3 regions of the Streptomyces sp. NPDC059906 genome follow, and region 2 is predicted to be linked to each of the others. Evidence: riboswitches for the same ligand, from Rfam matches in the RefSeq annotation. Region 2 holds a riboswitch; each other region holds the start of a gene.
What was found. Region 2 has a riboswitch for cobalamin ahead of ACFV9J_RS09390 (cobalamin biosynthesis protein). Riboswitches for the same ligand answer to the same signal wherever they lie in the genome.
Positions count from the first base shown of each region.

Region 1: it holds a riboswitch for cobalamin, as region 2 does, so the genes downstream of both, metE (5-methyltetrahydropteroyltriglutamate--homocysteine S-methyltransferase) here and ACFV9J_RS09390 (cobalamin biosynthesis protein) in region 2, are expected to answer to the same signal.
Region 3: it holds a riboswitch for cobalamin, as region 2 does, so the genes downstream of both, ACFV9J_RS28900 (energy-coupling factor ABC transporter permease) here and ACFV9J_RS09390 (cobalamin biosynthesis protein) in region 2, are expected to answer to the same signal.

Region 1 is NZ_JBHWKU010000003.1:18,569-21,831, reverse strand. Features, by position in the region: gene metE (5-methyltetrahydropteroyltriglutamate--homocysteine S-methyltransferase) at 1-1,215, opposite strand, end outside; cobalamin riboswitch at 1,381-1,603, opposite strand; gene ACFV9J_RS05455 (TetR family transcriptional regulator) at 1,703-2,332, opposite strand; gene ACFV9J_RS05450 (hypothetical protein) at 2,504-3,263, shown strand, end outside.
Region 2 is NZ_JBHWKU010000004.1:373,350-376,612, reverse strand. Features, by position in the region: gene pitH (low-affinity phosphate transporter PitH) at 75-1,346, shown strand; gene ACFV9J_RS09395 (hypothetical protein) at 1,381-1,602, shown strand; cobalamin riboswitch at 1,762-1,895, shown strand; gene ACFV9J_RS09390 (cobalamin biosynthesis protein) at 2,001-2,990, shown strand; gene ACFV9J_RS09385 (cobyric acid synthase) at 2,987-3,263, shown strand, end outside.
Region 3 is NZ_JBHWKU010000023.1:70,442-73,704, reverse strand. Features, by position in the region: gene ACFV9J_RS28910 (potassium channel family protein) at 1-490, shown strand, start outside; gene ACFV9J_RS28905 (MerR family transcriptional regulator) at 581-1,174, shown strand; cobalamin riboswitch at 1,245-1,432, shown strand; gene ACFV9J_RS28900 (energy-coupling factor ABC transporter permease) at 1,462-2,169, shown strand; gene ACFV9J_RS28895 (energy-coupling factor ABC transporter substrate-binding protein) at 2,166-2,504, shown strand; gene cbiQ (cobalt ECF transporter T component CbiQ) at 2,505-3,254, shown strand; gene ACFV9J_RS28885 (ATP-binding cassette domain-containing protein) at 3,251-3,263, shown strand, end outside.

The DNA.
Region 1 (3,263 bases), on a different contig from region 2:
GGCGGGATCGCGCGTGATGGGGGAGTTGGCGCGGGAGGCGAGGTCGGCACGGTTGGCCGCCAGGTCGGCGGCGATGGCGTCGGTGCCCTGGGCGAGGCCCCTGGCGAGGGTGACGACCTCGGCGGTCTTCTGCCTGGCGAAGGCGAGCCAGCGCAGGATCTGCGGTTCGATGTCCCGTTCGGCGGCGGTGTCCAGGGGGACGTGCAGCAGGGAGCAGGAGGCGGACACGTCGACGCGGTCGGCCAGGCCCAGCAGGGTGCCGAGGGTGGACAGGGAACGGACGAGATCGTTGACCCAGATGTTGCGGCCGTTCACGACACCGGCGACCAGCCGTTTTCCTGGCAGCCCGCCGACGGCGGCCAGCGCGTCGAGGTTGGCGGCGCTCCCGGTGAAGTCCAGGGCGAGCCCTTCGACCGGGGCCTTGGCCAGCATCGGCAGCGCATCGCCGAGCCGGTCGAAGTACGAGGCGACCAGGAGCTTCGGACGGTCGGCGAGAGTGCCGAGGTCACGGTAGGCGCGCTCGGCGGCGTTCAGCTCGGCCGCGGTGCGGTCCTGGACGAGGGCGGGCTCGTCCAGCTGGACCCACTCCGCGCCCGCCGCCCGCAGGTCGGCCAGCACCTCGGCGTACACGGGCAGCAACCGGTCCAGCAGGGTGAGCGGGTCGAAGTCCGCCGGCCCGCCCGGGGCGGGCTTGGCCAGCAGAAGGTAGGTGACGGGGCCGACGAGAACGGGCCGGGCGGTGAGGCCGAGGGCGAGGGCCTCCCTCAGTTCGTCGACCTGCTTGGCGGAGTCGGCGGTGAACGCGGTGTCCGGGCTCAGTTCCGGGACGAGGTAGTGGTAGTTGGTGTCGAACCACTTGGTCATCTCCAGCGGTGCCACCTCCTGGGTGCCGCGTGCCATGGCGAAGTAGCCGCCGAGCGCGTCGTCCGCCACGGCGGAGCGGTGACGCTCGGGAATCGCGCCGACCATCACGGTGGTGTCGAGCACATGGTCGTAGTACGAGAAGTCACCGGTCGGCACCTCGTCGATGCCCGCGTCGGCCAACTGCCGCCAGTTCGTCCGGCGCAGTTCGGCGGCCGTGGCGCGCAGGGCGTCGGCGGTGACGCGGCCCTTCCAGTAGCCCTCGACGGCCTGCTTCAGTTCCCGGTTTTGCCCCTGGCGGGGGTAGCCGTACACGGTGGCCCGTGCTGCCGCGGCTGCGGACTTCGTGGTCACGGAGATCTCCTTCACGAGATGAATCCCTGAGATCCCGGCGACGGGACGAGAACGCGAAGGAGTGACACACCGGGCGGGACCGACGCTGCGCAGTAGGGCAGACACATCCGCCTGGTATGTACGCCGACCCGCCCTCGAGGTCACCGGGATGTCCGCGCACGAACGGTTCGCGCGCGGGCAGTTGGCAGGTCTTCGGACTCGCGGGCACGTCCTCACCGTTCGAGGACACCTACTGGCCGTCGCTTCCCGGGCCCGGTACCTCGGACCCAGTGCGTATGACGGCGGTCGTTCCCGCTCACCGCTGCGGGGCAGTCCCGGATTCCCACCGGGTTCCCTCTTGCGACGCCCCGTCCGGCTGACGGGGCGAACCAGCTGCTGTGGGCAGCCTACGGGCAGTTCGCGCGTCAGGAACGCGGACGTCCGCAATGCGGGCGTGACCCGTGTCACGCGCCCGGCCGCGGCGGGCCGAACGCGCGGCGACGCCGGTTCAGTCCGCCACGATCGCCTGGAGGGCGCGGCCGTAGTGGCGGGCCACTGTGTCGGTGTCGGCCGAGGCGAGGGGTTCGAGATGCGCCACGTAGCGCATCATGGCGAGCCCGATGAGCTGCGTGGCGACCATGCTCGTCCGGAGCGTCGCGTCCTCGCCCGTGATCACCCCGCCGAGTGCGCGCGCCAGGATGCCGGTCGCGGTCTCACGGAGCTGGGCGGCCGCGGCACGGTGGATGGCGGCCGAGCGCACCATGGTCATGAGTGCCGGGCGTGACGACACGTCGTCCCACACCGACAGGTGGGCGCGCACCATGCGTTCCCCGATCCCGTCCAGTCCGCCCCGCGCCGCGGCGGTGATGGCCTCCTCGATCTTCCCCGGCAGTTCCAGCGCCTGGAGGAACAGGTTCTCCTTCGTGCCGTAGAAGTGGTGCACCAGCGACTGGTCCACCTCCGCCGTCTCCGCGATGCGGCGCAGGCTGGTCGCGTCGAAACCGCGCTCGGCGAAGCAGACCCGTGCCGCGCCGAGGATCGCCTCCCGCGTACGGGTCTCCCCGGGACGCCTGCCCCCGGCGTGCTTGGTCGCCCGACCGGCACCAGTCACCTCACGCGTATCGCTGACGCTCTCCATGGCCCCATCATGCCCGCTCCGAACGCCGCGTCCGAAAACTCATCACATGATGAACTCATTGTCTGATGAGTTATATAGTGACGTCGTCGGTGTCACCGAGCCTTCGTACTTCGTCCGCTGTTTCGCCCCGTCTGCCAGGGCGGGGCGGAGCACCTCTACGGAACGGTTGCCATGTCTGCCAATCTCGACGCCTCCACCACCTCACAGCCGAGTGGCGACACCCCGGAAGCCGGACCGCCCGGTGGCCGGGGGCTCGTGGCGAAACTCGCCGCCATCGTCGTCGGCCTGACCGCCGCGATCACCCTCATGCTGTGCGCCTTCGGTCTGCCGTCCGCCAACGGCGGCCCCCACCACGCCCCGCTCGGTGTCACGGGCCCGGAGTCCGCGGTGGCCGCCGTGCAGCAGCAGCTCCCCGGCGACGACTGGGAGGTCACGGCGTACGACGACGCCCGTGCCCTGGTCCGTGCCGTCGAGGAGCGCGACGCCGTGGGCGGCCTCGCCTTCGGCGACGACGGCCTGACCGTCTACACGGCGACGGCGGGCGGCCAGATGATCAGCAACGCGATCAGCGGGCTCGGTACCGCGCTTGCCGGTCAGCAGCACGTCTCCGCGACCGTCCACGACGTGGTGCCCTTCCCGAAGGACGACCCGCGGGGCGCCGGTCTCGCCTCCGCCGCGCTGCCGATGATCTTCGGTGGCATGCTGCCCGCCATCGCCCTGCTCCAGTTCTTCCCCGGCCACGCCAATCTGCGGATCCGTCTCGCCGGGGTCGTCGCCTTCGCCCTGGCCGGTGGAGCCGCCGTGACCGCCGTCCTCCAGTTCGGTATCGGCACCCTCGACGGCGACTACTGGGTCACATCCCTCGGTCTCGGGCTGGGCATGGCCGCGCTCGCCGTCCCGTTCCTCGGGCTGGAGTCGCTGCTCGGATACG
Region 2 (3,263 bases):
GCCCAGTTCATCTTCCGTTCACCCTGGTTACCTACGTTCGTCGCGCCAACGACCTCGAACGATTGCCTGGGTAAATGGAAAGCTTCTCGCTGATCCTCGCGATTGTGGTGGTAACCGCACTCGCGTTTGATTTCACGAACGGTTTCCACGACACCGCGAACGCGATGGCAACGACCATTTCGACCGGTGCGCTCAAGCCCAAGGTGGCGGTGGCGATGTCCGCCGTCCTCAACCTTGTAGGCGCCTTCCTCTCGGTGGAGGTCGCCAACACGATCTCCAAGGGTCTCGTCGACGAGACCGGCATCCGTCCCGAGGTCATCTTCGCCGCCCTGGTCGGCGCGATCCTCTGGAACCTCCTGACCTGGCTGGTCGGGCTCCCGTCCAGCTCCTCGCACGCCCTGATGGGCGGCCTGATCGGTGCCGCCGTCGCCTCGGCCGGCATCGGCGCGGTCAACGGCGACGTCCTCGTCACCAAGGTGCTCCTCCCCGCGATCGCCGCCCCGCTCGTGGCCGGCCTCGCGGCGATGCTCGCGTCCCGGATGACGTACTCGCTGGGCCGCAAGGCCGACGGCAGGGCCGCCAAGAAGGGCTACCGGGCCGGGCAGATCGCCTCCGCCGGTCTGGTCTCGCTGGCCCACGGCACCAACGACGCCCAGAAGACCATGGGCATCATCACCCTCGCCCTGATCGCCGGCGGCTCGCTCGCCCCCGACTCCGACCCGCCGGTGTGGGTCATCCTGAGCGCGGGTCTGGCCATCGCGCTCGGCACCTACCTGGGCGGCTGGCGCATCATCCGCACCATGGGCAAGGGCCTGACCGACCTCCAGCCGCAGCAGGGCTTCGCCGCCCAGACCAGCGCCGCCACGGTCATCCTGGCCTCCTCCCACCTCGGCTTCTCGCTGTCCACCACGCACTCGGTCTCCGGTGCGGTGATGGGCGCGGGCCTCGGCCGCAAGGGCGGTGTGGTCCGCTGGTCCACGGCCACCCGGATGTTCGTCGCCTGGGGCCTGACGCTGCCGGCCGCGGCCCTGGTCGCCGCGCTCGCCGAGTGGGTCTGCCGCGCCGGCGACTGGGGTACGGCCCTCGTCGCGGTGTTCCTGATCGCCTCCAGCTTCGCGATCTGGCGGATCTCCCGCCGCGAGGTCGTCGACCACACCAACGTCGTCGAGGGCGACCCGGTGGACACCGAGGGGCCGGGGCAGCCCGAGCCCGCCGGTGTGGTCACCACGGCGATGGCCGCCGTGTCGCCGCCCCCGACGGGCGCGACCGAGGAGCTGGCGGCCACCGTCCCCGCCCCGGCCACCACCCCCGACCCCAAGGCCCCGTCGGCCGCCACCACCGTCTGAACCCGCCTGCCGGGTACGAAGGAAGCGAACCTCCATGAGCATCGACTGGGCAGCCCTCGGCTCCGTCTTCGGCGTCAGCCTCGTGGTCACGGTGGCCCTGGTGGGCCTGTTCACCCTCGGCATCGTCGGCCTCTCCCGCCAGGAGCGGGCCGCCGCCCGGGGCGGCTCCGCGGCCCTCGCGGTCACCGGCGCCTACGCGTGCTTCGCGGCGTGCACGGCGGCGGTGGCGTACGGGATCTATCTGATCGTCGCCTGAGCGTCGCCCCACGCACGGGCGCACGCCCCCGGGGCGGGGCGCGGGACGGACTCGAACCGTTCCGCGCCCCGCCTCTTCGCGTACCGGCGCACACCACTCGGGTGTGGGCCTTCGCACACTCCCCCGTCGCAGGTCAACGCCAGGTTGACGGGTGTTCGCGGACCGTGGTGGACTTCCGGGGCCATCTACGGCGGCAGAAGAGGAAGCCCGGTGCGAATCCGGCGCGGTCCCGCCACTGTGACCGGGGACAGGATCCCCGGGAGCCAGGAACTCTCGCCGCCGTGCTCTTCGAACCAGGGCGCGGACACCCTGAGTGAGGACCTATCGCCATGCGCGGCTGCCGTTCCGGGCTCACCAGCGACACGCTTCGACTTCCCCTTCCCACGGCCGGTTGAGCCGTGCGTGCCGGACGCGTCTTCGCGTACGGCGCCGCCGCCGGCCTCCTCGGTGACCTCCTCCTCGGCGATCCTCGCCGCGGACACCCGGTCGCCGCGTTCGGCCGTGCCGCGGGCGCCGTGGAACAGGTGCTGTGGCGGGACCACCGGGGCTGGGGCGCCCTGCACACCGTCGTGTGCGCCGGCGGCGCCGCCGTCCTCGGCTCGGCCGCCGCGCACGCCGTACGCCGCTCCCCCGCCGCCTCCGTCGCGCTGACCGCCGCGGCCACCTGGTCGGTCGTCGGCGGCAGCTCGCTGGCCCGCGAGGCCACCGCCGTCGGCCGTGCCCTGGACGCCGGGGACGTCGGGGCGGCGCGGGCGCGGCTGCCGCACCTGTGCGGGCGGGACCCGCAGGCGCTGGACGCCGACGGGATCGCCCGGGCCGTCGTGGAGTCCGTCGCCGAGAACACCTCGGACGCGGTGGTGGGCGCCCTGGTCTGGGGCGCGGTGGCCGGGGTTCCGGGGCTGCTCGGCTTCCGGGCCGTGAACACGCTGGACGCGATGGTCGGCCACAAGTCGCCCAGGTACCGCCGCTACGGCTGGGCCTCGGCCCGCCTCGACGACCTCGCGGGCTGGCCGGGCGCCCGCCTCACCGCCGTACTGGCCACCGTCGCCGGTGGCGACCCGCGGGGCGCCGTACGGGCCTGGCGCGCGGACGCCGCACGGCACCCGAGCCCCAACGCCGGGCCCGTGGAGGCCTCCTTCGCGGGCGCCCTCGGCGTGCGGCTCGGCGGGACGCTCTCGTACGGCGGGCGGGTCGAGCACCGGCCCGTCCTCAACGGGGCGGCGGGACGCGCCGTACGGGCGTCCGGCTCCGGCGACATCGACCGTGCCGTACGCCTGTCCCGGCGCGTGGGCTGGCTGGCGCTGGGCGTGTGCGCGGGCGCGCGGCTGCTCGCGAGCGGGGCCGCCTCCCTGAAGAACCGGGGCGTCGCGAAGGGACGTACGTCATGAACGGTGGCCTGCTCGTCGCCGGCACCACCTCCGACGCCGGCAAGAGCGTCGTCACCGCCGGGATCTGCCGCTGGCTGGTGCGCCAGGGCGTCAAGGTGGCGCCCTTCAAGGCGCAGAACATGTCGCTCAACTCCTTCGTGACCCGGGACGGCGCCGAGATCGGGCGGGCGCAGGCCATGCAGGCCCAGGCCTGCCGGGTGGAGCCGACCGCGCACATGAACCCCGTGCTGCTCAAGCCCGGCGGTGAGCGCAGCAGCCAGGTCGTGCTGCTCG
Region 3 (3,263 bases), on a different contig from region 2:
GCTCGTACGGGTCGGGATCGCGGCCGCCGTGGTGGTGGCCTACTTCCTGCTCCCCCTCGACCACCTCGGCCCGCAGCGGCCGGTGCTGAGCTGGACGCTGTTCGCGGTGCTGCTGACCGTCGTGGCCGTGCTGCTGCTCCGGCAGATCCGGCACGTCCTCCTCGACCATCCGGACAGCCGCCCCGGGGTGGTCATCTCGCTGCTGATCGTGCTGTCGGTGCACGTCTTCTCGGCGACGTACTACGCCCTGGCCAAGGCGCCGGGCCAGTTCAGCGGGCTGCACACCCGGATCGACGCGCTGTACTTCACCGTGGTGACGCTGGCCACCGTCGGGTACGGGGACATCACCCCGCGGGGCCAGGCCGCGCGGGTCGTGACCATCCTGCAGATCACGTACAGCTTCGTCTTCCTCACCGCCGCCGCCACCGCGCTGACCACCCGCATGCGGGACATGGTGGCCCGGCGGCCCCAGCGCGGCCGCTCGCGCTGACGGCGGCGGTTTCACGTCCCGTCCCGGACGGGGTTTGAAACTGCCGCCGCGTCACCTTCTAGCCTCGGTCGCACACCGAGGAGGAGCCCCATGACGTACGCGACCGACGGCACCCGGCGCATCGGCGAACTCGCGCGGGAGACCGGGCTGAGCATCCGCACCCTGCGCTACTACGACCGGCTCGGTCTGCTCACCCCGTCCGCCCGCACCGAGGGCGGCCACCGCTGCTACGACGCCGACGACGTCCGGCGCCTGCACCGCGTGCTGGCGCTGCGCAGCTTCGGGCTCCCCCTGGCGCAGATCCGCGCGCTGCTGGACGCCGAGCCGGACCACGATCCGGCGGAGCTGATCCGGCGGCAGCTCGGCGTCGTCGAGGAGCGGCTGCGGCAGACGGCCGAGCTGCGGATCCGGCTGCTCGGCGTGCTGGACGCGCTGGACGCCTCGGCCGACGGCTCGACCGAGACCTATCTGAACGTGATCGAGGAGATGACCGCCATGGAACGTCCCCTGACGCCGGAAGAAGTCGCCCGCCTGAGCGAGGCGCGCCGCCGCTGGGCCGAGTCGCTCGGCGAGGAGGAGTTGCGTGCCCTGCACCACAGGCGCGCGGAGATCTTCGCCACGCTGGGCGAGGACGAGCGGCGGCGGCTGACGGAGCGGCGGCGCCGGGCGTTTGCGCAGCCCTGAGGCGTGTGCGGCGGTCCGGCGGGGCGGGTGCCGGGCCCGAGGCCTGCTTGTGCCCACCCCCGTGGGAGCACTACTGTCGCCACGCCTTGGTGAACGGGAAATCCGGTGTGATGCCGGTGCGGCCCTCGCCACTGTGAATCGGGAAAGTCCGGCTCCGGCCCTCACGGGCAGCCACTGGATCGCTTGCGATCCGGGAAGGCGGAGCACGGGCGGTGGTACCCGTAAGCCAGGAGACCGGCCAAGGCGCGTCGTCCATCCACGAGGTGCTGGAGAGGGTCTGCTGAGCCATGCACATAGCCGAGGGCTTTCTGCCACCGGCGCACGCGATCGCCTGGGGTGTCGCGTCCGCGCCGTTCGTCGTCCACGGAGTCCGGTCACTCACCCGTGAGGTCAGGGAGCACCCGGAGAGCACGCTGCTCCTCGGCGCCTCCGGAGCCTTCACGTTCGTGCTGTCGGCCCTGAAACTGCCGTCCGTCACCGGGAGTTGTTCGCACCCGACCGGCACCGGGCTGGGCGCCATCCTGTTCCGGCCGCCGATCATGGCGGTCCTGGGGACCATCACCCTGCTCTTCCAGGCGCTGCTGCTCGCCCACGGCGGGCTGACCACGCTCGGCGCCAACGTCTTCTCGATGGCGATCGTCGGTCCCTGGGCCGGGTACGGGGTCTACAGACTGCTGCGCCGCTTCGACGTGCCGCTCATGGTCACCGTGTTCTTCGGCGCGTTCGTCGCCGACCTGTCCACCTACTGCGTCACCAGCGTGCAGCTGGCGCTGGCCTTCCCGGACCCGAGCAGCGGATTCCTGGGCGCGCTCGGCAAGTTCGGGTCCATCTTCGCGGTGACCCAGATCCCGCTCGCGGTGAGCGAGGGCCTGCTCACGGTGATCGTGATGCGGCTGCTCGTGCAGTCCAGCAAGGGCGAACTGACCCGGCTGGGCGTGCTGCTGACCCGGTCCGGGAAGACCACGTCCGACGAGCCGGAGGCGGTGGCCCGATGACCCGCAACGCGAAGATCAACGCTCTGCTGCTGCTCGCCGTGGCCGCGCTCGCGGCGCTGCCGCTGGTGCTGGGGCTCGGCGACCACAAGGAGGAGCCGTTCGCCGGTGCCGACGCGGAGGCCGAGACGGCGATCACCGAGATCGAGCCGGACTACGAGCCGTGGTTCTCGCCGCTGTACGAACCGCCGTCCGGGGAGATCGAGTCGGCGCTGTTCGCGGTGCAGGCCGCGCTCGGCGCGGGGGTGCTGGCGTACTACTTCGGTCTGCGCCGGGGGCGGCGGCAGGGCGAGGAGCGGACGGCGGCGGCGCTGCGGGACGCCCCCGCGGGCGACTGAGTGCTGCCGATCGACGCGGCGGCGCACAGCAGCCGCTGGCGCCGCCGTCATCCCGTGGACAAGGCGGTGCTTGGTCTCGGCCTGACCGTGCTCGCGATCTCGCTGCCGCCCTGGCCGGGTGCGGCGCTGGTGCTGGTGGCGGCGCTGACGGTACTGCTGGGCCCGGCGGGCGTGCCGGGGCGGCGGCTGTGGCGGGCCTACCGGGTGCCGCTGGGATTCTGTGTGACGGGCGCGCTGCCGCTGCTGGTGCAGGTCGGGGGTCCCGACGGGTTCCTGTCGGCGGCCGACGGCGGCGCGGCGCGCGCCGGTGAGCTGCTGCTGCGCACCTCGGCGGCCTCGCTGGGGGTGCTGCTGTTCGCGTTCACCACGCCGATGTCGGACCTGTTGCCGCGCCTGGTGCGGGCCGGGGTGCCCGCGCCGGTGGTGGACGTGGCGCTGGTGACGTACCGGATGAGTTTCCTGCTGCTGGACTCCGTACGCCGGATCCGTCAGGCGCAGGCGGCGCGGCTCGGCCACACCACCCGGGCCGCGACCTGGCGTTCGCTCGGCGGGCTCGGCGCCACCGCGTTCGTGCGGGCCTTCGACCGGGCGGCGCGGCTCCAGTCGGGGCTCGCCGGGCGCGGTTACGACGGCACCCTGCGCGTACTGGTGCCCGAGGCGCGCGTCTCGGTGCCGTTCACGGCGGCGAGCGTCGCGCTCCTTGCGGCGCTGGCCGGCCTCACCCTCGTACTGGAAGGACCCCTGTCGTGAGCGAACCGG